One region of the Stenotrophomonas sp. NA06056 genome, then DNA from elsewhere that is predicted to be linked to it. Evidence: predicted binding sites of a transcription regulator. Region 1 holds the regulator's gene; each other region holds the start of a gene.
The links. The regulator FliA, encoded in region 1, starts transcription of late flagellar genes. The targets are predictions, from matches to a motif close to TAAAGTTTNNCNNNCNNNGGCCGATAA.

Region 1 (10,527 bases):
CATCACCAAGGGCGCCGGCCGCGTCTCGGAAGTGACCGCGCGCTTCATCCTGGACGCCATGCCCGGCAAGCAGATGGCGATCGACGCCGATCTCAACGCCGGTTTGCTGACGCGCGAGGAAGCCAAGCTGCGCCGCGAAGAGGTCCGCGAGGAAGCCGACTTCTACGGCGCGATGGACGGCGCCAGCAAGTTCATCCGTGGCGATGCGATCGCCGGCATCCTGATCCTGTTCATCAACATGCTCGGCGGCCTGGCCGTCGGCGTGCTGCAGCATGGCATGCCGTTCGGCGATGCAGCGGCCACCTACACCCTGCTGTCGATCGGTGACGGCCTGGTGGCGCAGCTGCCGGCGCTGCTGGTGTCCAGCGCGGTGGCGATGCTGGTTACCCGTGCTTCGCGTTCGCAGGACATGGCGCAGGCGATGACCGGCCAGGTGTTCGGCCAGTACCGTGCACTGGCGATCACCGCCGGCATCCTCGGCGTGGTCGGCCTGGTGCCGGGCATGCCCAACGTCGCTTTCCTGACGCTGGCGGCGATCCTCGGCTTCATCGCCTGGAAGGTCTACCGCAAGGGCCTGGTGCCAGCGCAGGCCGACACGGCGGCGGGCGAAACCAACGCACTGAACGCGCTGGGCCGCCCCGCTGCTCCCGCACCCACTGCTGAATTGAGCTGGGACGAGCTGCGCCCGGTCGATCCGCTGGGCCTGGAAGTGGGCTATCGATTGATTTCGCTGGTCGACAGCAACCAGGGCGGCGAGCTGATGCCGCGCATCAAGGGCGTGCGCCGCAAGCTGACCCAGGACGTCGGCTTCCTGATTCCGTCGGTCCACATCCGCGACAACCTCGAACTGCCGGCCAACGGCTACCGGGTACTGGTGCATGGCGTGCCGGTGGCCACCGCCGAGATCCATCCCGACCGCGAACTGGCGCTGGACCCTGGAAGTGCGCTCGGTCCGCTGGAAGGCATTGCCGGCAAGGACCCCGCCTTCGGCCTGGATGCAACCTGGATCCAGCCGCACCAGCGCGCCCAGGCCGAAACCCTGGGCTACACCGTGGTCGACCCGGCGACGGTGGTGGCCACCCACCTTTCGCACCTGATCCGCGAGCACGCACCGGAACTGCTCGGCCACGAGGAAGTGCAGCACCTGCTGGCCAACCTGGCCAAGAGTGCGCCCAAGCTCGTCGAAGATCTGACGCCGAAGGCGCTGCCGCTGTCGGCGGTGGTGCGCGTGCTGCAGAACCTGCTGGTCGAGCGCATTCCGATCCGCCAGCTGCGCAAGATCGCCGAAGCACTGGTCGAGCACGCCCCGCACAGCCAGGACCCGGCCACGCTGACCGCTGCAGTGCGCACCGCGCTGGGCCGTTTCATCGTGCAGGAGATCGCCGGAATGTCGGCGGAGCTGCCGGTGTTCACCCTCAACCCGCAATTGGAACGTGTCTTGCAGGAGTCCACGCAGGGCAACGGCGCCGCGCTGGAACCCGGACTCGCTGAGCGACTGCACCAGAGCCTGGCCGAATGTGTCAGCAAGCAGGAAGCCCGCAACGAGCCCGCGGTCGTGCTGGTACCAGGCCCGGTGCGCGCCGCGCTGGCCCGCCTGGTCCGCCACAGCGTTCCGTCGCTGTCGGTCCTGGCGTACAGCGAGGTGCCGGAGGACAAGCGCCTGAAGCTGGTTGGAACGATCAGCTGACGCCGCCCTGCAAAGCGCCAGAAAACAGACACCACTTTCAAACACCCGCAACAGACAGATTCCAAGGGGAACCCGAACCGTGCAGACCACCGACCACCCGCGTTCTCCGACCGCCACTCCGCCGACTTCGTCCCGTGACCACAGCATGAAAATCAAACGATTCGTCGCCGCCGACATGCGCTCGGCCATGAACCTGGTGCGCAAGGAACATGGTCCTGACGCCGTGATCCTGTCCAACCGCCGGATCGAGGAAGGCATCGAGATCGTGGCTGCCGCCAACTACGATGAGAGCGCCGTGCAGCGCGCCCTGGAAGCCTCGCGTCGCGACGTGGCACCGCCGCCCGCGCCGAAGCCGCGCACCGCCGCCGATGCGGTGATCGCCGCCGTCACCCGCCGTCGCAGCAGCACCCCGGCACCGGAGCCGGTGGCAGCCACCACGTCGGCCGTCGCCGCCCTCGCCCGCGCCGCTGTCGGCGCGACCGGCCGCACCCTGGACAGCGCCGACGAGATCGTGCCGACCCGCGGCAGCACTGGCTTCGCTGCTACGCTGGCGCGTGCCGCCGTCAATGAATCGACGCTGCCGGAACAGATCTTCGCCCCGTTCGCCGACGCCATCGTGGCGCCCTCGCCGGCTGCGGCCGCGCCGGTGAACCGCGCCCGCTTCCAGATCGATCCGCCGCTGGAAGACAGCGCGCAAATGTCGGCAGTGTCGCCGCCGCCGTTGCCGGTCGCCCTCCAGGCCGCCGTCACGCCCGAAGACGAAGCCCCCCATGCGCCGGTTGCCGTGCAGCCGACAGAGCTTGTGCCCGCACCGCTGCCGACCCTGGCGCCGGCACCGGCGCTGACCCTGGTCGCCGACGACGCCGAAATCCGCCACCTGCGCCAGGAAGTGGCCGGTATGCGCCAGGTGATCGAGCGCGAGATGAACCGCTTCACCGACGAGCGCCTGCGCGGCTGCCCGGTGCGCGCCACTGCGCTGGACCTGATGGACGAGTACGGCTTCGACGCTGGCATCGCCCGCGACGTGGCCATGCAGATTCCGTTGGAGACCGAAGCCCATCGTGGCCGCGGCCTGATGCTGGGGTTGATCTCGCGCAAGCTGCCGATCGCCCCGGTCGATCCGATGGAAGAAGGCGGTGTGATCGCCCTGGTCGGCCCGACCGGCGCCGGCAAGACCACCACCATCGCCAAGCTGGCCTCGCGCTTCGCTGAAGCCCATGCGGCCCGCGATGTCGCCCTGGTCACCACCGATACGATGCGCATCGGCGCCCGTGAACAGCTGTACGGCTACGGCCGCCAGCTCGGCATCGCGGTGCACGAGGCCAACAGCGGCACCGACCTGGACCAGCTGCTGGAGCGATTGAAGGACTACAAGCTGGTGCTGATCGACACCGCCGGCCTGGGCCCGCGCGACCGTGCGCTGGCCGCCCAGCTGCAGTGGCTGCGCGCCGCCCGCCAGGTGCGCACCCTGCTGGTGCTGCCGGCCAACACCAGCTTCGGTGACATGGACGAGGTGGTCCGCCGCTTCGGCGCAGCCAACCTGCAGGGCCTGGTACTGAGCAAGCTGGACGAGACCGGCCGCTTCGGCAACGCCCTGTCGGTGGCGGTGGACCACAAGCTGCCGATCACCTGGGTGACCGATGGCCAGGACGTCCCGGACGACCTGCACCGGGCCAGTGCAGCCAATCTTGTACTTCGCCTTGAAGATTTGCGCCGCGCGGCCGATATGCCCTGCAACCCGGAGTTGAACCATGCCGTCGCGTGAGTACGCCAAGCTGACCACCACCTTCCCGCTGACGGCGACCCGCAGCGAGCCGCTCGGCCCTGTGCGCACGATTGCCGTGACCGGCGGCAAGGGCGGCGTCGGCAAGACCAACGTGTCGGCCAACCTGGCCGTGGCGCTTGCCGGCATGGGCAAACGCACCCTGTTGCTGGATGCCGACCTCGGCCTGGCCAACATCGACGTGATCCTCGGCCTGAACCCCACCAATACCCTGGCCGACCTGGTCGCTGGCCGCTGCAGCCTGGATGACGTGATCATCGAAGGCCCGAACGGCGTACTGGTGGTCCCGGCCGCGTCCGGTCGCCGGCACATGGCCGAGCTGGCCCCGGCCGAGCACGTGGGCCTGGTCAACGTGTTCTCCGAACTGGAACGCGAGCTGGACATCATGGTGGTGGACACCGCCGCCGGCATCAACGATGGCGTGCTGACCTTCTGCCAGGCCGCGCAGGACACCGTGGTCGTGGTCTGCGATGAACCGGCCTCGATCACCGACGCCTACGCCCTGATCAAGGTGCTGTCGCGCGAACGTGGCGTGGACCGCATCCAGGTGGTGGCCAACATGGTGCGCGACCCCAACGAAGGCCGCGTGCTGTACGAGAAGCTGACCCGCGTCTGCGAGAAATTCCTCGCCGATGTCTCGCTGAACTACCTCGGCTGCGTGCCGCAGGACGACTGGCTGCGCCTGTCGGTGCAGCGCCAGCAGCCCGTGGTGAAGGCCTATCCGTCCAGCCCGTCGGCACTGGCGATCACCGAGATCGCCCGCCGCACCGCCCGCTGGCAGGCACCCACCGAGCCGCGCGGTGGCGTCGAGTTCTTCCTCGAACGCATCATCAAGCAGCGTGGGGTGGCCGCATGAAAGGCGCCGCCCAGTACAGAGAGGTCCAGCGCACGGCGGCCAATGAGGTCATCGCCCAGCACTCGGACCTGGTGCGGCGCATCGCCCACCATCTGGCCGCACGTCTGCCGGCCAGCGTTGAAGTGGACGACCTGATCCAGGCCGGCATGATGGGCCTGATCGAAGCGTCGCGCAGCTACGACGCCGATCAGGGCGCTTCGTTCGAGACCTACGCCTCGATCCGCATCCGCGGCTCGATGATCGATGAGATCCGTCGTGGCGACTGGGTACCGCGTTCGGTGCACCGCCGTGCCCGCGACGCTGCTGCCACCATCCGCCGCCTGGAGCAGAGCACCGGTCGCGCCGCCAGCGCCACCGAAGTGGCTGCCGCGATGGAGATGCCGCTGCCCGAGTACCTGCGCCTGATGGAAGATGCCTCGCGCGGCCAGGTGCTGAGCCTGGAATCACGCATTGAAGACCAGGGCGAGCTCGACACCGTCGCCCAGGGCGGCCCGACCCCGCAGCAGGTGCTGGAACGCGGCGAGTTCGGTCGTGAGCTGGGCAACGCCATCGGCCACCTGCCCGAGCGCGAACAGCTGGTGCTGTCGCTCTACTACGAGCAGGAACTGAATTTGAAAGAGATCGGCGCAGTGCTCGGCGTGAGCGAGTCGCGGGTCTGCCAGATCCACGGCCAGGCGGTCCTGCGCCTGCGTGGCCGACTGAAGATTTTCGAGGCGGCCGACGCCGGCCTCGAGAGCTGATCAACAAAGGAACTCTGCTTTGAACAAGAACATGCGCATCCTGATCGTCGACGACTTCTCGACCATGCGTCGTATCGTCAAGAACCTGCTGGGCGATCTGGGCTTCACCAATACCGCCGAAGCCGAGGACGGGCATGCCGCGCTGTCGTTGCTGCAGAGCCAGCCGTTCGATTTCGTGGTCACCGACTGGAACATGCCGGTGATGACCGGCATCGAACTGCTCAAGGCGATCCGTGCCGATGCCAAGCTGAAGACCCTGCCGGTGCTGATGGTGACGGCCGAAGCCAAGCGCGAGCAGATCATCGAAGCGGCGCAGAACGGCGTTAACGGTTACATCATCAAGCCGTTCACCGCACAGACGCTGGAAGAGAAGCTCGGCAAGATCTTCGAACGCCTGGCGGCCAGCGCTTGATGGACACCACGGTCGACAAGAGCGCCCTTGCCCTGCGCCTGCAGGAAGCCCTGGACGCACTGGAATCCGGTGACGAGGCTGCCTGGCGCCAGCGCATCGACGGCCTGGTCGCGCTGCGTACCCAGCCGATGATGAGCGGCCTTTCGCGGCTGGCCCGCGAACTGGGCCAGGCGCTGGGCGAACTGCCGACCGTGCCCGATGAAGCCGGCGAGCTGGACGATGCCTGCGCGCGCCTGGACCACGTGGTGGCGATGACCGAACAGGCCACCCACCGCACCCTGGACCTGGCAGAAGAGTGCCGCAGCCTGACCGAACAGCTGCGCGCCGATGGCCTGCAGCCGGGCCAGGACGTGCAGCTCGACCGCATCCGCCACAACCTCACCGAGATCGCCCTGACCCAGAGTTACCAGGACCTGACCGGACAGATCATCCGCCGCGTGGTCGGCATCGTGCGCCGCGTGCATGAGGGTTTCGGCGCGCTCGGCCTGCCGCCGGAACAGCATCGCACCGACCCGGAACTGGCCGGGCCGGCACTGAAGGGGCTGGACCGCCATGCGGTCTCGCAGAACGACGCCGACGACCTGTTGTCGGATCTGGGGCTGTAACCATGGGCGCGGTAGCCGACGACATCACTGCCGATTTCATCATCGAGGCCCAGGAAATCCTGGATCGCCTCGGCGAACAGCTGGTGTCGCTGGAACAGGCACCGCAGGACAATGACCAGCTCAACGCGGTGTTCCGTGGCTACCACACGCTGAAAGGCGGCGCTGGATTCCTCGGCATCACCGCGATGGTCGAACTGTGCCACGCCGCCGAAGAGGCGCTGGGCGCCGCGCGCGCCGGCCAGGCCGTATTGCAGGCCCATCACTTCGATGCCGCCCAGCAATCGCTGGACTACCTGCAGTCGATGCTTGACGCGGTGTCTTCAGGCACCGAGCCGGGCTTTGCCCCACCCGAACTGGTCGCCCAGTTCGATGTGCATGGCGGTGGCGCAGCAGCGCCATCGGCCGCGGCGCCGAGTACCGGCGGGAGTGACCTGATCACCGACGACGAATTCGAGGCCCTGCTCGACCAGCTGCACGGCGGCAAGGCGCCGGCACCCGTGGCGGCGGCGAAGAAGGCCGACGACATGATCAGCGAGGACGAGTTCGAGGCATTGCTCGATCAGCTGCATGGCGGCGCCGCCCCGGGCAGCAACCCCACCGCAGCGATTGTCGCCGTACCGGCACCACGACCGACGCCCGCGCCGGCCGCACCAGTCGCCAAGCCGGCGCCCAACAAGCCCGTCGCCGAAGCCGAACACACCGTGCGCGTGGATACCAAGCGCCTGGATGCCATCGTCAACCTGATCGGCGAACTGGTGCTGTCACGAAACCGGCTGAAGACGCTGCGCACCCGCCTGCGCGATGAAGAGCTGGACCGCGCGGTGTCGACGCTGGATATCGCCACCGCACGCTTGCAGTCGGCAGTGATGCGCACCCGCATGCAGCCGGTCGGCAAGGTGTTCTCGCGCTTCCCGAAGGTGGCGCGCGACGTTGCGCGTTCGCTGAAGAAGGAAGTGGATCTGGAGCTGATCGGCGCCGAGACCGAGCTTGACCGCAACCTGGTCGAAGCACTGGCCGATCCGCTGGTGCACCTGGTCCGCAACGCCATCGACCATGGCGTGGAAATGCCTGACCTGCGCGAAGCGCAGGGCAAGCCGCGGATGGGCCACGTGCGCCTGTCGGCACAGCAGGAAGGCGACTACGTCAGCATCGAAGTGCAGGACGACGGTGCAGGCATCGATCCGGAGAAGCTGCGTGCCAAGGCGCGCGAGAAGGGCCTGATCGATCCGGAAGCCGCTGCCCGCCTGAGCAGTGAGGAATGCCTGCACCTGGTGTTCCTGCCGGGGTTCTCGACCAAACAGCAGGTGACCGATATCTCCGGCCGCGGCGTCGGCATGGACGTGGTGCAGTCACGCATCCGCGAGCTGAGCGGGCAGATCCAGATCCAGTCGGAACTGGGCCGCGGCAGCCGCTTCATGATCCGCGTACCGCTGACCCTGGCGATCCTGCCGACCCTGCTGGTGCAGGCCGGCGAAGACGTCTACGCGCTGCCGCTGGCCCGTGTGATGGAAGTGCTGCATGCACCGCGCACCTCGCTGGGCTGGTTCGACGGCCGCGCCGTGCTTGACCGCCGCTCGCACACGCTGGCGCTGGTCGATCTGCGGCAATGGCTGGATGTGACGCCGGCCGCCTCGCCCCTGCTGACCATCGTCGTGCTGCAGGCCGGTGAGGCACGCTTCGGGCTGGTGGTGGACCAGGTGCGCGGGCGCGAGGAAGTGGTCATCAAACCGCTGCCGAAAGCCCTGCGCGGCCTGCGCGGTTATGCCGGTGCAACCTTGATCGGCGATGGTCGCATGGCGTTGATCCTGGACGTGGACGGGCTGCGCAGCCCACACGACTGACCCGATTGCTGAACCCGACATGCAACAGCGCCGGGCCATGCCCGGCAACAGAAAAAACTGTGAACTCCGTTACACCAGAATCTCCCGGTGTCTCAAGTCCCATTCATACAAGCCGATACCGGACCCATGGATAGACTCAGCCTCATTGGACTTTTCCTCGCCCTGGCCTCACTGGTCGGTGGCAGCATCCTCAAGGGCGCCGGCCTGGCGTCGTTGTGGTCGCCTGCGGCGTTTGTGATCGTGATCGTGGGTACCGTGGCGGCCATCCTGCTGCATACCGCGCCGGCGGTGTTCAAGCATGCGTTCAAGATCGTGCGCTGGGTCGTGCGGCCGCCGCACAGCGACCGTCGCGAACTGATCCAGCAGATCGTGGAATGGAGCAACATCGCCCGCCGCCAGGGCCTGCTGGGCCTGGAATCGCAGGTGGAAGCGCAGCGTGATCCGTTCCTGCGCAAGGGTCTGCAACTGCTGGTGGACGGCGTGGAACCCGAATCGATCCGGCACATGCTGGAAATCGAACTGGGCAGCCAGGAACACCAGGACCAGGCCGGCGCCAAGGTATTTGAAGCCATGGGCATCTATGCGCCCACGCTGGGCATCATCGGCGCCGTGCTGGGCCTGATCGCGGTGATGAAGAACCTGGCCGACCCCAGCAAGCTGGGCCACGGCATCGCCGCTGCGTTCACCGCCACCATCTACGGCATCGCCTCGGCCAACCTGCTGTTCCTGCCAATCGCGGCCAAGCTGAAGGGCGTGATCGCCCACAACTCGCGCGACCGCGAAATGGTGATCGAAGGCCTGATCTCGATCGCCCAGGGCGAGAACCCGCGCAACATCGAAACCAACCTCTCCGGCTTCCTGCACTGACATGGCCCGCCGCAAGCACCACGAAGAGCACGCCAACCACGAAGCATGGGCGATACCCTATGCCGACCTGATGACGCTGCTGCTCGCCTTCTTCGTGGTCATGTACGCCATCTCCTCGGTCAACGAGGGCAAGTACCGGATCATGGCCGACGCCCTCACCGATGCCTTCGGTGGTGCACCGCGTACCATCAACCCCGTGCAGGTCGGCAACAAGCAGGTACAGGGCGGCGGCTGGGACAGCCCGTCGGTGATCAAATCGGGCACCAAGATCGGGCCCTCCGCCCCGGCGCCGTCGCACGACCCCACCCTGCTGCCGGCGATGGCCTCGCAGATGCGCATGCCGGTGTCGGTACACAACCAGGAGCAGATCGCGCGTGCCGAGCGCCAGCTCAACAGCATCGCCGACCGCCTGACTGCTGCACTGGCGCCACTGATCGACCGCGGCATGATCAGCGTGCGCCGCACCGAACTGTGGATCGAAGTCGAGATCAACAGCGACATTCTGTTCCCGACCGGCTCGGCAGCGCTGGATGTGCATGCCCGCGACACCCTGGCCAGCCTGGCCGGCGTGCTGCGCGACGTACCCAACAGCGTGCGCGTTGAAGGCCACACCGACAACGTGCCGATCGCCACCGCCACCTTCCCGTCCAACTGGGAACTGTCGGCCGGGCGCGCGGCCAGCGTGGTGCATCTGTTTGCCGACCAGGGGCTGCAGCCGTCGCGGCTGGCGATGGTCGGCTATGGTCAGTTCCGCCCACGCGAAGAGAACGACAGCGCGCAGGGCCGCAATCGCAACCGGCGGGTGATGGTCATCATCCTGGCCGACACCAGTCATTCGGTGGACCCGCTGGGCGAACGCCTGAACGCAGCCACCAGCGCCACCCGAGGCGCCAGCGAACAGGCCGCCGCCGCGCCGGCCAGCACCCCCACTTCCCCCATCGCACCGGTGCAGTTGCCACCGGTGCCGGCTGGCAGCCGTGTCGGCGCCGCCGTTCCCCCGGCAATGAAGGAGTAATCCGATGCGCATCTGGGCAGTCGCCAACCAGAAGGGCGGAGTCGGCAAGACCACCACCACCCTCGCCCTCGGTCGCGGCCTGGCCGCGCTCGGCCACCGCGTTCTGCTGATCGATCTCGATCCGCATGCCTCGTTGACCCGCGCCTTCGGCGTTCCGATCGAGCCGGCACCGGCCGGCGTGCTGGAACTGTTCGGCGCCCCCCCAGCCGACCTGTCCACGCTCAGCCACGCCAGCACCACCGGCGGGCTCGACTACGTGTGCGCGCAGGCCTCGCTGGCCACGCTGGAGCGACGCAGCGCCAACCAGCCGGGCCTCGGCCTGGCACTGCAGAACGCCCTCGCCCGCCACCAGGGCCAGCACGACTACATCCTGCTGGACTGCGCACCAACGCTGGGCCTGCTGATGATCAACGCGCTGGCCGCGGCTGATCGCCTGATCATCCCCACCCAGGCCGAGCCATTGGCTTTGCATGGCCTGGATGGCATGGTCCGGACCGGCGAGATGGTCGAGCGTTCGCGCCGCCGCCCGCTGCCGATCTCGATCCTGCCGACGTTGTTCGACCGCCGCACCCGTACCGGCAACGAATCGCTGCGCGCGATGCAGGACCGTCACGCAAGCCGCGTCTGGGAAGATGCGATTCCGATCGACACCCGCATCAGCAACGCGGCCGGCCTGACCCTGCCCAGCATCGGCGAGGACTACCCCGGACGTGGACTGGCG
Region 2 (10,527 bases), 2.2 Mb from region 1:
ATTTAACGGGGCTAAGCACAGAACCGAAGCTTGGGGTGTGCATATTTATATGTACGCGGTAGAGGAGCGTTCCGTAAGCCGTTGAAGGTGGATTGAGAAGTCTGCTGGAGGTATCGGAAGTGCGAATGCTGACATGAGTAACGATAATGCGGGTGAAAAACCCGCACGCCGAAAGCCCAAGGTTTCCTTGCGCAACGTTAATCGGCGCAGGGTGAGTCGGCCCCTAAGGCGAGGACGAAAGTCGTAGTCGATGGGAAGCAGGTTAATATTCCTGCACCTCGCGTAAGTGCGATGGAGGGACGGAGAAGGTTAGGCATACCGGGCGTTGGTTGTCCCGGGGAAAGGCGGTAGGTTTGGATCTTTGGCAAATCCGGGATCCTTCAAGACCGAGCACCGAGACGAGCCTTTATGGCGAAGTTGCTGATACCACGCTTCCAGGAAAAGCTCCTAAGCTTCAGCTTACGCAGACCGTACCGTAAACCGACACAGGTGGGTAGGATGAGAATTCTCAGGCGCTTGAGAGAACTCGGGTGAAGGAACTAGGCAACATGGCACCGTAACTTCGGGAGAAGGTGCACCCTTTTTGGTGGCTCGTGCGAGCTATAGCTGAAGAGGGTCGCAGTAACCAGGCCGCTGCGACTGTTTATCAAAAACACAGCACTCTGCAAACACGAAAGTGGACGTATAGGGTGTGACGCCTGCCCGGTGCTGGAAGGTTAATTGATGGGGTCAGCCGCAAGGCGAAGCTCTTGATCGAAGCCCCAGTAAACGGCGGCCGTAACTATAACGGTCCTAAGGTAGCGAAATTCCTTGTCGGGTAAGTTCCGACCTGCACGAATGGCGTAACGACAGCGGCGCTGTCTCCACCCGAGACTCAGTGAAATTGAAATCGCTGTGAAGATGCAGCGTTCCCGTGGCAAGACGGAAAGACCCCGTGAACCTTTACTATAGCTTTACACTGAACGTTGAGTTCGTCTGTGTAGGATAGGTGGGAGGCTATGAAACCATGGCGCTAGCTGTGGTGGAGCCATCCTTGAAATACCACCCTGTCGTGCTTGACGTTCTAACCTGGGCCCATTATCTGGGTCGGGGACCGTGTATGGTGGGTAGTTTGACTGGGGCGGTCTCCTCCTAAAGAGTAACGGAGGAGCTCGAAGGTACGCTCAGCGCGGTCGGACATCGCGCACTGTGTGCAAAGGCATAAGCGTGCTTGACTGCAAGATCGACGGATCAAGCAGGTAGGAAACTAGGACTTAGTGATCCGGTGGTTCTGTATGGAAGGGCCATCGCTCAACGGATAAAAGGTACTCCGGGGATAACAGGCTGATACCGCCCAAGAGTTCATATCGACGGCGGTGTTTGGCACCTCGATGTCGGCTCATCACATCCTGGGGCTGTAGTCGGTCCCAAGGGTATGGCTGTTCGCCATTTAAAGTGGTACGCGAGCTGGGTTCAGAACGTCGTGAGACAGTTCGGTCCCTATCTGCCATGGGCGTTGGAGATTTGAGAGGGGCTGCTCCTAGTACGAGAGGACCGGAGTGGACGAACCTCTGGTGTTCCGGTTGTCACGCCAGTGGCATTGCCGGGTAGCTATGTTCGGAAGCGATAACCGCTGAAAGCATCTAAGCGGGAAGCGCGCCTCAAGATGAGATCTCCCGGGGCACAAGCCCCCTGAAGGAACCATGTAGACTACGTGGTTGATAGGTCAGGTGTGTAAGTACAGCAATGTATTGAGCTAACTGATACTAATGATCCGAGAGGCTTGACCATATAACCTCAAGTTGCCTTGGCCGACATGACATGTCGATAGATCCAAGTGCACGCTACGTCACAAGACCAAACGAGAGGCAGGCGCTCAGGCGCGTCTCTTTGCAACGCAGGCATCACCATGCCCGCCCCTGCAAAGATACGACGTCCAAGCGACACTCCAACCGCCTCCCTGGTGAAATTAGCGCTATGGAACCACCCGATCCCATCCCGAACTCGGAAGTGAAACGTAGCTGCGCCGATGGTAGTGTGGCCTAAGCCATGCGAGAGTAGGTCATCGCCAGGGTTTATACCCAAAAACCCCGCTGCGCATGCAGCGGGGTTTTTCTTTGTGCGCGAGAAAGCAAGGGTAGTGCCGGCCGCTGGCCGGCACCCCATGAATCTCACGCTGCTGCACGTGGTTGCCGGCCAGCGGCCGGCACTACCGGGCTCCAGCACTCACGCACAAGAAAGCGGCGCCCAAGGGGCGTCGCTTTCTGTAGAGCTCAACGGCAGGCGGAGTTACTTCGCCGCAACGGCAGGTGCCCTCGGCCCTCATCATCGTGTCGCGGGCAGCCTTGAACGGATTGCCTTCGTACTCGTTGAGCCGATGAACCCCACCGGAAACCACGCCCAACAAAAAGGCGGCGCCCTGCGGGCGCCGCCTTTCATGCAGCACGGTGCTGGTCCACGCTCAGTCGATCAAGGCCGCCTCGCGCTGCCGGAACACCGATACCGCCTGGTTCAGTTCACCTGCCTGCGACTGCAGTTCGCGTGCCGCTGCGGTGGCTTCTTCCACCAAGGCTGCGTTCTGTTGCGTGGCCTGGTCCATCTGCACCACCGTCTGGTTGATCTGCTCGATACCAGAGGACTGCTCCTGCGATGCCGCCGAGATCTCGCGCATCAGGTGGCTTACGTTCTCCACGCCGCCGACGATGCCCTGCATGCGTTGTCCGGCATCGGCCACCAACTGGGCACCCTCGCCGACCTGACGGCCTGCCTCGTCGATCAGGACCTTGATCTCCTGGGCGGCGGCCGCCGATCGCTGCGCCAGCACACGGACCTCGCTGGCCACGACTGCGAACCCGCGCCCCTGCTCGCCGGCGCGTGCCGCCTCAACGGCGGCGTTGAGCGCCAGGATGTTGGTCTGGAAGGCAATGCCGTCGATCACACCAGTAATGTCGCCGATCCGCTTCGATGCACCTTCGATGGCCTGCATGGTGTCGACCACCCGCTGCATGGCGTGGTTGCCATCACTTGCCGCGCCCTGGGTGGACGCGGCCAGCTCACTGGCCTGTCGTGCGTGCGCGGCATTCTGGCGCACGGTGGCGGTCAGCTCTTCCATTGAGGCGGCCGTTTCCTGCAGGTGTGCGGCCTGTCGCTCGCTGCGCTCGGACAGTGCGCCGTTGCCGGCGGCGATTTCGCTGGCGGCCGTGCTGATGGTGGTGGCGCAGTGCTGGATGTGGCCGACCATGCGCGCCAGCTGGCTGGCGGTGGCGTTGGCATCGCGCTGGATGGCGGCGAACGCGCCGTGATACTCGCCCTGCATGCGGCGGTCGAGATCGCCGTTGGCCAGCGCCGAGAGCATCTGCCGCACTTCGTTGACCGTGCTGCCCAGGGTATCCAGCAACTGGTTGATGCCACCGGTCAGGCCATCGAGGAAGCTCGCGCCTTCGCTGGCCTGCAGGCGCTGCTCGAGATCACCGTGTGCGGCGGCATCGACAATCCCGGCGACGGCATTCTCCAGCGTCAGCTCATGGGTGCGGTCATGCCATTCCACCGCAAAGCCGAGGCGCGTGCCCTGTACATCGAATACCGGAGTAACGACCTGGGCGAAATGCACCGGGCCGATCCGCACCTTGCCGTTGTGCGTTGCCTGAAGCCCGTTGAGGATGCCGCGGATGCGGTCAGGATTGGCATGGAAGCGGTGGATGCTGCTGCCGACCAGCCGCTCGGCGTCGAAATCGGGGAACGCCTGGCGCAGCGTGGCCTGCTGGTTGCGCAGCAGTGCCACCACCGAGCGGTTGACGTAGCGGATGACGTGATCGTTGTCGGCGATCATCATCGCCGTGCGCGAGGCATCCAGCGCCTGGCGGATCTGCGCGTTCTCAGCGTGTGCTTCGGCCTCGCGCTGCCGCTGCGCCTGCACATGACGTGCGGTATCGGCCAACGCGTGGGCCAGTGAACCGGGCGCGTAGCTGCGCGCATCGGTGTGTGCGCCGAGGTCGGCGCTGGTCGCGATGTCTCGGGCCAATGCGGCCAGGCGGTGCGGTCCGTGGCCCAGCGCCTCGCTCTGTTGGCGCAGGCGTGCGGCGGTCTGGCCGAGAACCAGCGTCAGCACCGCCAGGGCAATGGCATTCAACAGCGGTGGCAGCACGGCCGCCCCATCAAGCAACGGTGCCAGTACGGCAATGACACCGATGCCGCCAGCCAGCCACACCGGCAGGCGGTCACGCTGGGTGAGCAGCACGCCCAGCAGCAGCGCAATCGGCAACGCGGCATTCAATCCGCCGATCTGGCAGAGCAGGCTCAACTGCAGTGACAGCAGCACCGCCAAGCCGTTGCGTGCGGTGGCCTGACCGGCCAGGCGCCCGCCCAGCCACGCGGCTGGCAGCACCGCTGCAGCAACAGCGCTCGCCGCGGGTGCCGACGTGCCGCGCACGGCCAGCACAAGGCCGATCAACGCGAACGCCGCGCTGCCCAGCAGCAGGCGACGATCGCCCCGCTGGGCCAGCTGTTGCAGATAAGGGAGACGGCCCTGGTCGGGCGGGCGGGAGGACGCAATGGACATCGGCAACTCCTGGATCAACGGACGGCAGCGACCCTGCAACGCCCTGCGCGGATGAGCGCAACGACGGCACGATCGGGGAATTCAGGGAATGCGGCGCAGATAGCGACGCGGAGGACAGTCACCGTGACCACATCCTGTGGATGACGGTGCAGCAGACGGGACATGCGGTCTTCCTTGCAGAACCGGGAACGAGCCGCAGGCACAAGGGGCCTGCGTGCTGTGGGCGCAGGGGCCCACTACCGTTCTATCGGCCGCAGTGGCGCAGAGTGAAGTGCGTGCAGCCGACGATGGTCAGCGCGCGTTGCTGTTTCCGCTCAGGAAGGCATCAATGACTGCGGCAATCTGTGCCGGGTGTTCCATATGCAGATGATGGTTGCCGGGGAACACCGCCAGGCGGCCATCGCGCAGGTGCTGCAGGCGCTCGCTGCGCATCGGCTCGGGATAGTACGACTGCGCAGGCGTGGCGTAGATCACTTGGGTCGGGCAGCTGATGGCCTGCAGCAGGTTGTCGATCTGGCCTTCGCTGAGGCGGATCGCGGTGGGCAGCATCAGGCGCGGATCGCTGCACCAGCGATAGCCGCCCTCGACCGGCTCGACACCGCGTTCGACCAGCAGGCGTGCGCAACCTTCGCTGAGCTGGTTGGTCATCATCCGTGCGCGGATCGGTGCGGCCAGATCGGGGAATACGCGCAGCCGTTTGCGCGCGAGTGCGCGGGTGGCATCAACGTGTTCGCGCAGACGGCTGGCGGTGTCTTCTTCCGGGCCGCGCAGGCCGCCGAGCGCCTCGATGGCAACCAGGCGTTCGACGCGATCACTGACCGCTGCGGTGAGGCTGGCGATGCCGGCACCCATCGAATGGCCGATCAGGGTGAACCGGTCCCAGCCCAGCGCGTCGGCGACATCGAGTACATGGGTGATCGCCGCCGGGGTGGTGTACACCGCACCGGTGGGCAGATGGGCGCTGTGGCCGTGTCCGGGCAGGTCGATCGCTACCAGGTCCAGTTGTGGCAGATGTGGCGCCAGCGGTACGAAGCTGGCCGCATTGTCGAGCCAGCCGTGCAGGGCCAGCACGCGCGGTCCCTCGCCTGCACGGCGCAGGCCGGCAACGCGGACGCCCGCGACCTGCAGTTCAAACGGCTGCAGGGTCATGCCAGCGAGGCCACGGCCAGCCGCGCCAATGCGCGGGCGTGTTCCGGTTCGGCGTTGAGGCAGGGGATGTAACGCATCTGCGCGCCGCGCTCGGCCAGTGTTTCGGTGAAGCCCATGGCGACTTCTTCCAGCGTTTCCAGGCAGTCGGTGGCAAACCCGGGGCAGACCACGTCGATCTGTTTCACCCCCGCATCGGCCAGCGCCCACAGGCTGGGTTCGGCGTAGGGCTGCAGCCAGCGTTCGCGGCCGAAGCGCGACTGGTAACCCAGCTGCCACTCGTCTGCGCCCAGGCCCAGCGCCGCCGCGATCGCGCGTGCACTGGCCTCGCAGCGCTGCGGATAGGGATCCCCGGCATCGGCAAGGCGCTGCGGAATGCCATGGAAGGAGAACATCAGCTTCTGGCCGCGACCCTGCTGCTGCCAATAGCGCTGGATCGAGCCGGCGACGGCGGCAACCCAGTCCGGGTCGATCGAATAGTCCTGCACCAGGCTGACGGTGACCTGCGGGTTCCTGCGCTGCCATGCATCCACGCGGTCTTCGACCGAGGCAGTGGTGGTGGTCGAATACTGCGGATACAGCGGCAAGACCACGATGCGGCGCACGCCCTCGCTGGCCAGCCGATCCAGTTCGGTGGTCAGCGCCGGTTCGCCGTAGCGCATCGCATGGCGCACGCGCAGCGTCGGCAGCAGGGCCTGCATCGCCTGCGCCAACCGGCGGGTGTGGACCATCAGCGGCGAGCCTTCCGGCAGCCACACCTGGGCGTATTTGGCAGCCGAACGGCTGCTGCGCAGCGGCAGGATCAGGCCGCGCAGCAGGGGTTGCCACAGCAGTGCCGGTATCGAGACCACGCGCGGGTCGGACAGGAATTCGGCCAGATAACGGCGAACGGCGGGAGCCGTCGGCGTCTCGGGCGTGCCTAGGTTGACCGCCAGTACAGCGGTATCGGGTGCGTCGAGCATGGGCGGTATTGTCGCCGATTCCATCGTCACGTCGGCATGCAGGATTCGGATCGGCGTCATCGATGAGGTGAATGTGAGCAGGCAACGCTCATTGGGGATTCATCACAACACTACTAATTTCAGTCACTTGCTATATCTTCCTATGGACTGACTTCTGGAGCCTGCCATGCGTCGCCCGATCCAAGCCCTGCTGATCGCCGCCAGCCTGCTGTCCAGCCAGGCCATGGCCGGACCGCAGGAAGACCAGCGCGCCCGCAACGCGGTGCGTGTACTGGCTGAAATCCAGGGAATCCCCGAACAGGGCATTCCGGACAAATTGCTCGACGAAGGCCGCGCGGTCATCGTCATTCCCGACACGATCAAGGCCGGTCTGGTCATCGGCGGTCGCCGTGGCCACGGCCTGATGTCCGTGCGCATGCCCAACGGTGCGTGGTCCAACCCGGTATTCATCAAGCTCACCGGTGGCAGCATCGGCTTCCAGGCCGGCGTGCAGTCTTCGGACGTGGTGCTGGTGTTCCGCAACGACCGCAGCCTGGACAACCTCGTCAACGGCAAGTTCACCCTCGGCGCCGACGCCGGTGTGGCCGCCGGCCCGGTCGGCCGCAATGCCGCCGCCGCCACCGATGGCCAGCTGAAGGCTGAAATCTGGTCGTGGTCGCGCGCCCGTGGCCTGTTCGCTGGCGTGGCCCTGGATGGCGCGATCCTGCAGATCGACGATGCGGCCAACCTCGACGCCTACGGCAGCAACACCACGCCGCGGATGATCTTCGAGGGCCGCGCCGCAGGCTCGCCGTCGATGGATGTGGTCGCCTTCCGTGATCGCCTGGAAGAGGCCACCTACGCGGCGCGCAACAACCGCAATGGTGGCAATGACGCATCGCGTCCGGCCGCCGCCGCAGCGCCCGCCCCGGCGCCTGTTCAGGCAGCACCTGCGGCACCGGTTGAGGCGACCACGGCACCGCTGCAGGCCGTGCCGCAGACCCCGCCGCCGGCCCAGCAGGGTTTCCAGCCGGTCAACGACGGTGAAATCCGCACTGAAACGCTGGGCAACAACTGACTTTCGTCACGCGCGCCGGCTTACAGCCGGTGCGCTATGCTCGGCAATCTGATCACTAACGTAACGAGCGACTTATGGGCAGTTTCAGCATCTGGCATTGGTTGGTCGTGCTCGCCATCGTCCTGCTGGTGTTCGGCACCAAGCGCCTGACCAGTGGTGCCAAGGATCTCGGCTCGGCGGTCAAGGAATTCAAGAAGGGCATGCACGACGAAGACAAGCCGAACGCACAGTTGGGCGATGAGTCGCGCAGCCAGGACGCCGCGCGCACCGCGCAGGACGAGCACGACCGCAACGCGCGTTGATCCGGAGCGGTTGCGGTGTTTGATATCGGCTTCAGCGAACTGCTGGTGATCGCGGTCGTCGCCTTGGTGGTGCTCGGACCTGAGCGCCTGCCCAAGGCGGCCCGCTTCGCCGGGCTGTGGGTACGCCGCGCGCGTAATCAATGGGATTCGGTCAAGCAGGAACTGGAACGCGAACTGCAGGCCGAAGACATCAAGCGGCAGATGCAGGACGTGCGCCAGGGCATGCAGGACACCGAGAACCAGCTGCGTGCCAGCGGCGAAGCCGTACGCCGCGAGGCCGAACAGATGCAACAGCACAGCGACACGCTGGCGCAGCAGGTGCGTGCACCCGCCCCGGCCGAACAGCCGCCACATCTGGCGGATGCGCCCGGGCCGGTGGTGGCTTCGGCGGAAGATGCTGCCATCGCGCCTTCAGCTGCCGAACCTGCGGGCGATACCGTTGCTGATACCGCGGCCGAAGCGCCTGCCCGCACGGAGCGCCCGTCATGAGCGAACACGACTTCGGCGAAAGTTCGCTGGTGGAACACCTGGTTGAATTGCGTGCGCGCCTGGTGCGTGCACTGCTGGGGCTGGGCGTGGTTCTGCTGGGCCTGCTGCCGTTTACCCAGAAGCTTTACAACGCATTGGCCGAGCCGCTGATCTCGCAGTTGCCCAACGGGCAGACGATGATCGCCACCAACCCGGCCGGTGCCTTCTTCGCGCCGTTGAAGCTGACCTTCTTCGTGGCCTTGTTCGTGGCGGTGCCGTGGCTGCTGTACCAGCTCTGGGCTTTCGTCGCACCGGGCCTGTATGCACGCGAGAAGCGCCTGGCGATGCCGTTGCTGGTGTCCTCGGTGCTGCTGTTCTATACCGGCTGCGCCTTCGCCTACTTCCTGGTGCTGCCGGCGGTCTTCCACTTCCTCACCACCTTCAGCCCGGAAGTGATCGCGATCACGCCGGATGCGAACGCCTACCTGGACTTCGTGCTGGCGATCTTCTTCGCCTTCGGCGGCAGTTTCGAACTGCCGGTGGCGATGGTGATCCTGGTGCTGCTGGGCTGGATCACGCCGCAGCAGTTCAAGGAAGGGCGCGGTTACGCGATCGTCGGCATCTTCGTGCTTGCGGCGATCCTGACCCCGCCGGATGTGGTTTCGCAGCTGATGCTGGCGATCCCGATGTGCCTGCTGTACGAGCTGGGCATCCACGCCGCGCGCTGGCTGGTGCCGTCTTCGGCGGTCAAGAAGCCTGCGGCCTGATTCCCGGTAGCGCCGGGCCATGCCCGGCGTTCGTGGCGTGAGGTGATATCCATCCGCCGGGCATGGCCCGGCGCTACCGTTGAGCCCCGCTCAGGCGTGGAAGACGTCGTTGGCGGGCGGCGACTGCGGTACCGGCGGTGCGCCGCGGCTGCCGCGATGCACGAACATCTGCTTCCAGGCTGCGTAGACCGCGCCGACATACAGCGGCATCAGCACCGTGGTGAACACCAGTTGCGCAATGAATGCCGCCGCCAGCGGGCCGCCGATCAGCATGCCCAGCTGGACCACGATCACGAACAGCACATAGACGCAGAACGCGGCGATCAGGCCGAGCACGGTGAACACGGCGGTGGCGCCGATGTTCTCGATGCAGCCCTGCAGGCTCAGGCGCAGCGCGTGCATGCCGCTCTGCCGATCAAACACCACCAGTGCCGGCTGGGTGAACATCGCCAGGGTCAGGGCCACGGCGGTGCAGAACACCAGCAGCATCCACAGCGCGATGCGCTGCGCCGGCAGGTTGGCGACCAGTTCGGCGGCGGTTTCCGGGCTGATCTGCTGCCCGCTGCGGCCGAGTTCCTGCATCTTGGTCATGGTGTCGCTGAAGGCGGTGAAGCCCTCGCGGCCGATCATCAGGTACAGCAGTGCGCCGAGCAGCAGCACGGCCAGCACCTGGATTGCCAGCGGCACCAGCAGGTGGCTGACACGGCGGTCGCGGATCGGCTGCAGCAGGTGGGTCGCCAGGCCGGGGCGGCCCTGGTCGATCTCACCCATGGCGTACAGCATGCCGCCGAACATCACCGGTGAAATCACCAGCGTCATCATCTGCAGGGCAAGGCCAGCGGTGCCGGGCAGCATCGTCCCCAGCAGGGTGACCACCCAGTTCACCAGCAGCCAGGTCAGACCGATCCGGGCCAGCTGCAGCGGCGCGCGCCGATACAGCGAGAACGTATCCAGCAACCACTGGGCGCCCGCCGAGGCTGGCAGCTTGCGAATCTCTTTCATGGACATCCGGGGAGGGACAGGAGGGGCCGGGCGGTGTGCCCGTGCCGCCGATTATCCCTGTTTTGCCACCGGCTGGGCTGAAGACAGCCGGGCCTGGCGGACAAAGCGCCGCAACAGCTGGCGCGCCAGCGGGGCGGCGCTGACCGCGCGCTCGATGCTGCGCGCACAACCGCCGTGTCGGCCGATGCAATCGGCGCGTGCGCGCACGTAGCCACGCATGTGGTGGGTGGCGAATTCCGGATGGAACTGCACGCCCCAGGCCTGGCGGCCCCAGCGGAAGGCATGG
Region 3 (10,527 bases), 1.8 Mb from region 1:
CGCTGTTGTCGCCACGGCGGCGATAGAACAGTCGCGCCTGACCATCGGGCACCAACTCGCGCAGTTCGGCGAACACCTGCTCCTCTGCACGCGCGATGTCCTCGCGGCGGGTATCACTGAGCACGAAGAAGTCGAAACGCTGCAGCTGGCCGGTGGCCGCCACCGATTCGTAGATCGCGCGCAGGCCGGCCAGCAGCCGGCGCGGGTCTTCGTTGTAGGTGGGCATCAGCAGCGCGGTGCGGCTGTGCACGGTCGGCAGCGGCTTGTCCGGATCGATGCCCAGGCGGTAGCCACGGTCGAACACGGCCGTCAGGAACCCAGCCACCGCACTGGCGAAGGACAGCGCGATCCAGGCGAACAGGCCGACGAACAGCACCAGCAGGCAGGCCTCGAGCACGCTGATGCCGTTACCGGACAGCACCCGCCACATCATCCGCGTCGCCACGGCGGTCATCGCCACCGTACCGCCGAGGATGTACAGGCGGCGCAGCCCGATCATGCGCGGCGAGGTGCGATGGCGCCGGACTTTCAACGCGCCTTCGCGCAATGTCTGTTCTGGCATCACCAGCGGTGATTCGGCCGGCAGCAGGGCCCAGCCCGCGTCGGGACCGGCCGTGACCGGTTCCGCGTCGATGGTTTCACTCCCCATGGCCGCCTACTCCCTGCAGGCCGCAGGACCGGCCGTCCCGGCCGGGCTGCATGCACCAAGGTTCCTGGCACGCATTCCCGGCGTCCGCACTTGTCCTGTCTGCCACGGCGTCATGCCGCGCAGTCGATGTCTGTCACTACCGGAACCCACACGATCTCCAACGGGGCGGAATCGAAAAATGCGGCTCAGTCTATGGCTCCGAATGTAAGCCGGGTGCGAAGGCCTACGCCGGGAAATATCCCCATTCAGCAATCAGCAGGCGAACCGCGCCACCGCGCCCTGGAATGTCGATTCATCCCTGAAAGTACTGGATCGTAACAAACGAGAACGGTTATCATTCCGTTAACCAGGCAGGTCACTGCGCGCCGCGCACCGGACCCACCCAGCTGCGCCGGACCCTCCGCGCGCCCAACGACCCAGGGAAGGGGTGGCTGCCTGCTGTCTGCGTGCGCCTGCTGCTTCCACCGGGTCTCTCCTCCCCTTGGAAGCCGTCATGTCTCCTCTTCGTTCCGCGCGCCCGTCGCGCACCCGTCTGGCCAGCGCTCTGGCCACCGCCTGCCTGCTGACCCTGCCTGCCCTCGCCGCCGCTGAAGCCAGCGCCGATGCCTCGACCAAGGACCTGGATACCGTGGTGGTCACCGCCTCGGGCAACCAGCAATGGATCAAGGATGCCCCGGCCAGCATCAGCGTGATCAGCCGCGAAGACATCGAACGCCAGCCGGTGCACGATCTGGCCACCCTGCTCAGCCGTATCCCGGGCGTGACCGGTGGGCTCAGCGCCGCCGGTGAGCAGTCCAAGATCAAGCTGCGCGGCATGCCGTCCAACTACACGCTGGTGCTGGTGGACGGCAAGCGCATGGGCAGCTCGGCCTCGACCAACTATCGCCCCGACCTGGGCCGCCAGGACCTGAACTGGATTTCTCCGGACCAGATCGAGCGCATCGAAGTGGTGCGCGGCCCGATGTCCTCGCTGTATGGCTCGGATGCGATGGGCGGGGTGATCAACATCATCACCAAGCGCATCGGTGACAACTGGAACGGCAGCGCCACCCACAGCTACACCCGGCCGCAGGATGGCGACCGTGGCGACACCCAGCAGATCGGCGCGACCTTCTCCGGCCCGCTGGGTGAGCGCTTCGGCCTGCGCATCGGCGCCAACAGCATGCGTCGCGATTCGGACCGCTCCAACGGCGGTGTGTATGGCAACGCCTACGCCGGCGAGAAGGACCGCAATGTCGACGCACTGCTGCAGTGGACGCTGAGCGAAGCACAGGAAGTGTCGCTGGAAGCGGGCCACGGCGTGCAGCAGGCCTTCATCGCCCAGGCGCTGGAGAAGCAGGACGAGGGCGCATGGGGCGCCAGTGAGCTCAAGCGCAGTTCGCTGGCATTGAACCACGACGGCAAGTGGGATTTTGGTACCTCCAAGCTCAGCGCGTACTGGACCGAGTACAAGAACGACATCGGCGCCACCGGCCGCTCCGAGGCAACCGATACGATCATCGAAGGCAGCCTGAGCACGCCCTTCACCCTTGGCGTGGACCACCAGTTCGCGGTGGGCGGCCAATGGAAGCGGCAGGAGCTGACCAACACCGACACCATCGGCCAGGCGCCGATCGACTACGCCGGCAACCCGGTGGTCGGCTCCACCCTGGAAGTGGACACCTGGGCGCTGTTCGTCGAAGACGAGCTGAAGCTGCACCGCACCCTGGCCCTGACCCTGGGCGCACGCCTGGACCACCATGAGCAGTTCGGCAGCCACGTCAGCCCACGTGCCTACCTGGTCTGGCACCCCAGCGAGCAGTGGACGATCCGTGGCGGTGTCTCCAAGGGCTTCCGCGCGCCGAGCCTGACCGAGAATTCGCCCAGCGCGGCGACCCAGTCCGGTGGCCGCGGCTGCACCTCGCTGATCCCGCTGGGCTATACCCGCGGCGGTTGCTACATGGCCGGCAATCCGAACCTGGACCCGGAAACCAGCACCAACCGCGAGATCGGCGTCAGCTTCGACAATGACCTGGTCGATGCCGGCCTGACCTACTTCCATACCGACTTCAAGAACAAGATCGAGTATGAAGCGCTGGGCTTCTTCAACGGCTACTGGTGGACGCGCATGCAGAACGTGCAGCGCGCGCGCACCAGCGGCATGGAAGGCAACCTCAACTTCCGCTTCGGCGATCATTGGCGGTGGCGCACCTCGGCAACCTGGATGAAGGAAGCCAAGAACCTGACCACCGGCCGCAACCTGATCGACACGCCGGAATTCTCCGGCTATTCGTCGCTGGACTGGACGCCGAACGCGGTGTTCTCCAGCAGCCTGTCGGCGCAGTACACCGGCAAGCAGACCGGCGTGGTCAATACCTTCCTGAAGGCCTACACGCTGTATGACCTGACCGCTGCCTGGAACGTCAACGAGGTGCTGACCCTGCGTGGCGGCGTCAGCAACCTGGCCGACAAGAAGCTGTACGCCGACGGCTCCACCGACTACTTCGTCGCCGGCCGCAGCTACTTCTTCAGCATGACCGCGCGCTTCTGATGCGCACTGCGATCGCGCTGGCAGCAGGCCAGCGCGATCGTGGCGGGATTCCCGGTATCAGTCGTTTTCCAGCACGGCCGGCGCCGCGTCGCGGCTTGCCGCGATGCGAGCACGGTCCATCGCCACCGCCAGTTGCTGGCGGGCGAGCAGTTGTTGTGCCTGCACCACTTCGGGTGTCGGCAGAAGCACCGGTCCGGGTGCGTTTTCCGGTGTAGCAGGTGTGGTCATGCAACCTCCATGGACATACCGCTGCTACCCGTAACAGCGGGGGTGGCAGCGGAACTGCGCACCCTATCCTAAAAACAAGGCGGGTGGGTGACGGTGCGGCACCGGGACGCAAGCACATTGCCGCAGGAACGTCACATTTTTGACGCTCCACGCTGGTTTGCTGAATGCGACCCACTTATCATGAAAACGTTTTCCTAACAGGGACGTCCCTACTTACATGAATACCGTCGACCTGACCCGCTTCAGTCCGAAATGGCAGTTCCGCTTCAACTTCTTCCAGCAGCACGGCGCCCCCAAGGAGCCCGGCTTCAAGCAGGCCTGGAAGGCGCTGTCCTTCGGCGACCGCCTGAAGATCAACCTGAACTTCTTCGCCTTCTTCTTCGGCGCGATCTATCTGTTCATCCTGGGCATGTGGCGCAAGGCGCTGGTGGTGATCGGCATCAACATCGTGCTGGTCGCGGTCAGCCTGGTGCTGCCGGACATCGTGGCCCGTGCACTGTTCATCGCAATGAACTTCCTGGTGGCGTCGAGCACCAACTACAGCTACTACCTGGAACAGGTGAAGGGCAACACCAGCTGGAACCCCTTCGAAGGCATGTTCTAAGCCCCAGCGCTCGGCAGCACAGCAGCACATCGACGCCCGGCCTTGGCCGGGCGTCTTCGTTCACGGCCCCAGTCAGGCAGCGCGCAACGTGGCAGTCGAGCGGGTGTCAGCCTGCAGGCGGAAGCGTGACACCGCCACCGCCAGCTGCTCGGCCTGTTCTTCCATCGCCCGTGCCGCCGCCGTGGCTTCTTCAACCAGCGCAGCATTCTGCTGGGTGGTCTCGTCCATCTGCACCACGGTCTGGTTGACCTGCTCGATACCGGCCGACTGTTCGCGCGAGGCCGCCGAGATCTCGGCCATGATCTCGTTGACACGGCCGACCTGGCCGACGATTTCCTGCATCGTGCGGCCAGCGCCATGCACCAGCTGCGCACCGGCGCCGACATGGCCGACCGAGGCATCGATCAGCTCCTTGATCTCCTTGGCCGCGCCCGCCGAGCGCTGCGCCAGCGCGCGCACTTCGCTGGCAACCACCGCGAAGCCACGCCCCTGTTCGCCCGCGCGCGCGGCTTCCACCGCTGCATTCAAGGCCAGGATGTTGGTCTGGAAGGCGATGCCGTCGATCACCGAGATGATCTCGGCGATGCGCTGCGACGAGGTCTCGATCTGCTCCATGGTCTGCACCACCTGGCTGACCACCTGCCCGCCTTCGCTGGCAACGCCCGCGGCCGAGGCCGCCAGCTTGTTGGCCTGCAGCGCGTGATCGGCGTTCTGGCGCACGGTGGAGGTGAGTTCCTCCATGGACGCGGCGGTTTCTTCGAGGTTGGCGGCCTGCTGTTCGGTACGGCGCGACAGGTCGCTGTTGCCGGAAGCGATCTCGCCTGCGGCCAGACGGATGCTGGCAGCAGACTGCTGGATCTGGCCGACGATCTGGGTCAACTGCTGCACGGTGCTGTTGGCATCATCGCGCATCACCGCGAACACCCCGTGGAAGTCACCTTCCATCCGCGTGCTCAGGTCACCGGCGGCGATGGCGCGCAGCAACGTCGACAGCGCGGCCAGGTTGTGGTCGCTGACCTGCATCATGGTGTTGAGGGTTTCCACCATGCGGCGGAAGTCATGCTCGAAGCGCTGGGCATCGCCGCGCACCGCGAAATCGCCGGCCGCTGCTGCGGCGGCCAACTGCTGGATCTGCTCGTTGATCGCCGCCAGGTTGGACTTGGTGGTTGCCATGGCAGCGGTGAACACCGCCTTTTCGCCTGGCAGTGCTTCCATGTCCATGCTCAGGTCGCCCACCGCATAGCGCTGCATCACTTCGACCAGGCGCTGGGTGACGGTGTTGCTGTCGGCGACCAGCTGGTTGCTGTCGGCCACCATGCGGCCGTACTCGCCGGGGAACACCGAGGCATCCATGCGATAGCTGATTTCACCGGCATCATGGCGGCGCGCCATCTCCGCCTGTGCGGCCATCACCGCCTGCAGCTGACCGCGCATGCCCTGCATCGCGTCCAGCAGACGGCCCACTTCATCGTTGCCCCGCGCCGGCATGGCGGTATCCAGCTTGCCCGCAGCCACGTCGCCGGCGATACGCACCGCCTGCGCCAGCGGGCGCACGGCCAGCCGCTGCAGCAGCACGTAGACACCGCCACTGAGCACCAGCGCGGCCACCACCCCCACCAGCAGGATGATCCACAGCAGCTCGCGGGCCTGCGCGACGATCACCGCATGCGGCACCACCACACCCAGCGCGAAACGCTGCGGCGCGTCCCCCACCTGCAACGGCACGTACAGGCGCACGTTGCCGGCAGCATCGGGCTCGAACGCTTCGTACGTCTTGTCAGCGGCGATCTGCGCCAGCATCCCGAGGGTGGCGGCATCGGTACGCGGCTTGCCGATCTCGGCAGCATCGGCCGAGGCCAGCACTACGCCCTTCGGTGAAAGCAGTTCGACGCGTCCGGCGCCCATCGGCGTCAGCGTGGCCAGGTGCTTCTGCAGCGCGTCCAGCGAGAAGTCGACGGTGAAGACACCAAGGAAGGTGCCGTTCTCGACAATCGGGGTGCTCAGCGTGCTCATCAGCACCTGCTTGCCACCGATATCGTAGGCGTAGGGCTCGCTGACCAGCGGCTGCTTGTCGCGGCTGGGCACCATGTACCAGTTGCCCGAGCCGCTGGGCGTCTCGGTGTAGTCGGTCATCGTCGACTGCTGCGGCTTGCCGTCCTGCCAGGCCCAATAGCTCATGTAGCGGCCGGTGGCATCGTGCGCTTCGCTGTTGACGAACTCCGCATCCTTGCCGTCGAAAGCGTTGGCTTCCCACATGGTGCTCTTGCCCAGCCATTCCGGGTGCGCGTGCAGCTGCTCGCCAATGACATTGGCCAGGCTGGCGCGATCGGGTGCATCGCCGCGCGCACGCTGGGCTAGCACGGTTTCCACCATCGCATCGTTGCTGGCGAAGGCCGTGCCCAGGTCGGCAGCCACCTGGCGCGCCTCGGCACGGGCTTCGCTGGCCATGGTCTGGCGCGAGGACGACACCAGCGCCGAACTGGCCTGGTGATAGATCAGGAACGCGGTCGCGCCGAAGCACAGCAACGCGATCACCGCGGTGCCCAGCATCAGCTTGTGGGCGATGCTGCCGGGGCGGCGGGCAGCGACGGAACGGGAAGAAGACATGGGAGGATCCGCAGGCAGTTCAGGTCGACCGGTGCCACCAGGGCACCGCGCAGATGCGCAATCCATCGCGCGGGCCGCCAGCCCCGCCGGATCGGAACCCGGCGCGGGAAGGCGCGCACCGGTTTAGCGGCCATTGCCGGCCGAGGTTGAGGCTCGGCGCGCGCGCAAACCTGAACCTGCTCAGCTGCGGCCGTCGACGCCGGCCTGTACTACTCGGCAACCCGGTCGCGGATCCACTCCGCACGGGGCAGCACCTCGATACTGCCTGCGGCGTACTGCTGCAGAACGTCCTCCGGACCGAAGCGCGGCTGCCAGCCCAGCGCTGCGCGCATCCGGCTGCTGTCATAGACCCGGTCGATGCTGAGCGGCAGCGGCCAGCCACGACGCTCGAACTCGGCCAGCAACTGCGGCGCGCGGCGCGCCAGCACCTGGCGCGGATCGGCGGCCAGCTGCAGGCAGTCCTCGCGCCGGAAGGGCGTCGGTGCGCACGCGAGGTAGCGCTGGAAGGGCGCGCCTTCATCGTGGAGCAGCGCGGCATGCGCGCTGGCCACGTCGCGCGCATCGATGCCGCGGTGCAGGCGGAACATCGCCATGCGGTCAGGCGGCTCGGGGAAGCAGCGCGCCATCCGCAGCACGCGCACGGTGAACGTTGCGCTGGCCGCTGCTTCGGCGGCCGCCTCAGCCTGCAGCTTGGTGCGGTGGTAGATCGTGCGGGGCAGCGGCTCGGTGTCCTCGTCGATCCAACGGCAGCCACCGGACACCACGGCATGGCCATACAACGCCGTGGTACTGGTCAGCACGAAGCGCTGCACGCCGGCCTCGCGCGCCAGCAGCAGCAGGTTCGCGGTCGCGTCCACGTTGATCTGCTGGAACACCGCGTCGGGTACCAGGCCCACGTGGGGGGCGTGCAGTGCCGCAGTGTGGATCACGGCATCGACGCCCTGCACAGCGCGCTCCAGCGCCCGGCGATCGGTGACATCGGCAATGACGCGCGTGGTGGCAAAAGGGCTGCGGTCCAGCCCCACCACCTCATTGGCACCGGCCAGCGCACCGAAGATCGCGCGCCCTATCCGCCCGGAACTTCCGGTCAGCAGAATCTTCATTGAATCCATTCACTCGACAGCGCCCGGGATCTACCGGGATATCCCGATTCTAGGCAAGCCCGATGGCATCGGCGATAGGAACCGATGACATTCTGCATGCCATCCGCATCTGGCCGACGGCGTGGACTCGATCATGGCAGGGTGCCGCCGCCGCGATGATCGGATGTGGATCCCGGACCCGCGTGCGGTAACCGGTCGTCAAACGCGTGCGCAGGACATGTGAGCCTCGTACAGCCCACCTCGACCTGTCTTTAGCCTGCTCCATGCCACAAGGGACCGACACTGATGGCAGCGACGCATGTCCACACCCGGAGACCGGTAATGACCAACTCACGCAGTGGCAGCAGCCTTCGAGGCTTTGCCTCGATGGACGAAGACAAACAGCGCGCAATCGCGTCGAAAGGAGGGCGGGCAGCCCACGCATCCGGCAACGCGCACCAGTTCAGCCCGGCCGAGGCCCGGGTGGCGGGGCGCAAGGGCGGTGAAGCGATCAGCCAGGATCGCCAGCACATGGCCGCGATCGGTCGTGAGGGTGGCCATGCACGGCATGCCAGTGCCCGCCAGCAACAGCAGGACACGCCCGGCAAATCCGGCACCGGTCAGCAAGGATGAGTTGTTGCGGTCACTGCGCCATGTACCGGCGATGCAGGGCAAAGGCTGTCAGCACCGCCAGCGCACCGGCCAGCGCCATCGCCCAGGCGAACCCGCTGGCCATGGCCGCGCGGTAGTAGCCCAGCACATGCGGTGAACTGGACGCCATCGCAGGTTCAAGGATGAGCCGACGCGCTTGCAGCGCCACCTGCGGTTGGCCGGCGGCATGGGCAGCGACAATGAGGTGCTGTACAGCGCGCTGGCTCATCACGCTGCCCAGCAGCGCGATGCCCACGCTCATCCCCGCCTGGCGTAGTGCATTCATCGTCGCCGAGGCGATACCCGCGCGCTGCGGCGGCACGTGGCCCATCACCGCCATGCCCGTCGCGGGCACCGCCAGCCCCATGCCGGCCCCCAGCAGCAACAGAAGCAGCGTTGCATGCGCGCGCGTGCTGGTGGCATCGAGGCCTGGCATTGCACACAGGGCAATACCGGCCAGCGCGTAGCCGGTCACCAGCGCTACCGGCAAGCCAATCCGCCCGACAATGCGGCCAAACAGCAGCGAAACCCCACCCATCATCAGGAACTGTGGCACCAGCTGCAGCCCCGCGGCGGCGGCGTTGCCGCCCTGCACCTGCTGGAAGAACAGCGACAGGAAGAACAGGCTGGCGTAGGCGCTGAAGCCCAGTACGAAGGACGCGACGTTGAGCAGGCGGAAGCGATGATCCGCCAACAGGTCCAGCGGCAGCAGCGGGCGCGCGACCCGTCGTTCCACACAGCCGAAGGCCATCAGGCCCGCAACGGCCACGGCCAGCGCCAGCACGGTCCGAGGCGCCGCCACCCCATGCTCGCCGATGCCGATCAGTCCATAGCTCAGCGCCGCCAACGCGACGATGCTCAGCAGTTGTCCTGCCGGATCCAGCGCAGCATGCTGCGGGTGCCGACGCTCGGGAATGCCCCAGGCCCCAAGCGCGATCGCCAGCAACCCCAGTGGCAGGTTGATCAGAAAGATGCTCGGCCATCCTGCCCGCTCCACCAGTACGCCGCCCAGCAGCGGCCCCAGCACCAGCGCCAGAGCACTGAAGGCCGACCAGCCGCCGATCACCCTTGCCCGCTGCCGGGGATCGGGGAAGGCATGGCTGAGGATCGGCATGGCGCTGGGGATCAGCAGCGCACCGGCCACTCCCTGGATCGCACGTCCCATCACCAGCACCTGCAGACTGCCGGCGCCGGCACACACCAGCGAGCCGGCGATGAAGGTGGCGACACTGGCCAGCCACACCCGCCGCTGCCCATGTCGATCGCCCAGCGGACCGGCCGAAAGCATGAACGCCGACAGTGCGATCGCGTAGGCATTGATGACCCATTGCAGCCCGGCGATGTCGGTCCGCAGTGCGGTCTGCAGTGTCGGCAGTGCGACGTTGACGATGCTGATGTCCAACGACGCCAGGAAGGTACCGAGATAGGCCGCCAGCACCAGGGCTGGGCGTCGAAAGCGTTGCATGCCGGAAAACCCAGAAGGAACATCGACGCATACACTATCCATTGACTGACCGTCAGTCAATGACTGGCGGTCAGTCAATGCTGTCCGCGCCTTAGAATGGCGCCCACCCTCTTCCAGTCCGGATCGCCGCCGATGATTCCGCCGCACGCGTCAGCCAAGTCCCGCACCAAGCCCGCTGAGATCCGCCTGGAGGAGTTGATGGACGCTGCCGAGGCGCTGTTCCTGTCGCGCGGCGTGGAAGCGACCACCATCAGTGACATCGTGGCTGCAGCCGATGTCGCCAAGGGAACGTTCTATACGTACTTCGCGTCCAAGGGCGAAATCCTGCAGGCGCTGGCCAAGCGCTATACCGAACGCTTCCTGGCTGAAGTGGAACTGGCAGTCGAGCAGCATCCGGCCACCGCCGGCGAGGCCCGTCTGCGCGCCTGGATCGAGGCCAATATCCGTATCTATGCGCGCACGCATGCGCTGCATGACGTGGTCTACGCCAACCATCATCACCACGAACGCGGCAACGCAGACCGCAACGCCATCCAGCAGCAGTTGTCGGCAATCCTCGAAAGCGGTGTCGAGGCAGGGCTGTGGTCGTTGCCCGCGCCACGGGTCACCGCCTCGCTGATCTACGCCGGCGTGCATGGCGCCACGGACGATCTGATCGCCGCCCCCGAACAGTCACCCGAGGCGTTCATCGCTGCGGTGGTCGCCGATTGC

Region 2: a site for FliA is predicted at 4,782-4,808, ahead of HUT07_RS20085 (methyl-accepting chemotaxis protein). Genes of this name have one in related genera too.
Region 3: a site for FliA is predicted at 6,742-6,768, ahead of HUT07_RS20485 (methyl-accepting chemotaxis protein). Genes of this name have one in related genera too.

Annotation. Positions count from the first base shown of each region.
Region 1 covers NZ_CP054931.1:2,198,314-2,208,840, forward strand. The annotation lists gene flhA (flagellar biosynthesis protein FlhA) at 1-1,687, shown strand, start outside; gene flhF (flagellar biosynthesis protein FlhF) at 1,833-3,452, shown strand; gene HUT07_RS09755 (P-loop NTPase) at 3,439-4,326, shown strand; gene HUT07_RS09760 (RNA polymerase sigma factor FliA) at 4,323-5,066, shown strand; gene cheY (chemotaxis response regulator CheY) at 5,086-5,478, shown strand; gene HUT07_RS09770 (protein phosphatase CheZ) at 5,478-6,083, shown strand; gene HUT07_RS09775 (chemotaxis protein CheA) at 6,086-7,924, shown strand; gene HUT07_RS09780 (flagellar motor protein) at 8,051-8,791, shown strand; partial or broken gene motD (flagellar motor protein MotD) at 8,793-9,659, shown strand; gene HUT07_RS09790 (ParA family protein) at 9,811-10,527, shown strand, end outside.
Region 2 covers NZ_CP054931.1:4,441,283-4,451,809, reverse strand. The annotation lists rRNA gene HUT07_RS20095 (23S ribosomal RNA) at 1-1,770, shown strand, start outside; rRNA gene rrf (5S ribosomal RNA) at 1,939-2,053, shown strand; gene HUT07_RS20085 (methyl-accepting chemotaxis protein) at 2,441-4,537, opposite strand; gene HUT07_RS20080 (alpha/beta hydrolase) at 4,829-5,686, opposite strand; gene hemH (ferrochelatase) at 5,683-6,645, opposite strand; gene HUT07_RS20070 (YSC84-related protein) at 6,812-7,702, shown strand; gene tatA (Sec-independent protein translocase subunit TatA) at 7,777-8,004, shown strand; gene tatB (Sec-independent protein translocase protein TatB) at 8,020-8,493, shown strand; gene tatC (twin-arginine translocase subunit TatC) at 8,490-9,239, shown strand; gene HUT07_RS20050 (BPSS1780 family membrane protein) at 9,330-10,241, opposite strand; gene HUT07_RS20045 (glutamine amidotransferase) at 10,293-10,527, opposite strand, start outside.
Region 3 covers NZ_CP054931.1:435,482-446,008, reverse strand. The annotation lists gene mdoH (glucans biosynthesis glucosyltransferase MdoH) at 1-649, opposite strand, end outside; gene HUT07_RS01985 (TonB-dependent receptor) at 1,143-3,179, shown strand; gene HUT07_RS01980 (hypothetical protein) at 3,237-3,407, opposite strand; gene HUT07_RS01975 (DUF2628 domain-containing protein) at 3,625-4,011, shown strand; gene HUT07_RS20485 (methyl-accepting chemotaxis protein) at 4,084-6,618, opposite strand; gene HUT07_RS01965 (NAD(P)-dependent oxidoreductase) at 6,828-7,721, opposite strand; gene HUT07_RS01960 (KGG domain-containing protein) at 8,043-8,333, shown strand; gene HUT07_RS01955 (DHA2 family efflux MFS transporter permease subunit) at 8,344-9,816, opposite strand; gene HUT07_RS01950 (TetR/AcrR family transcriptional regulator) at 9,949-10,527, shown strand, end outside.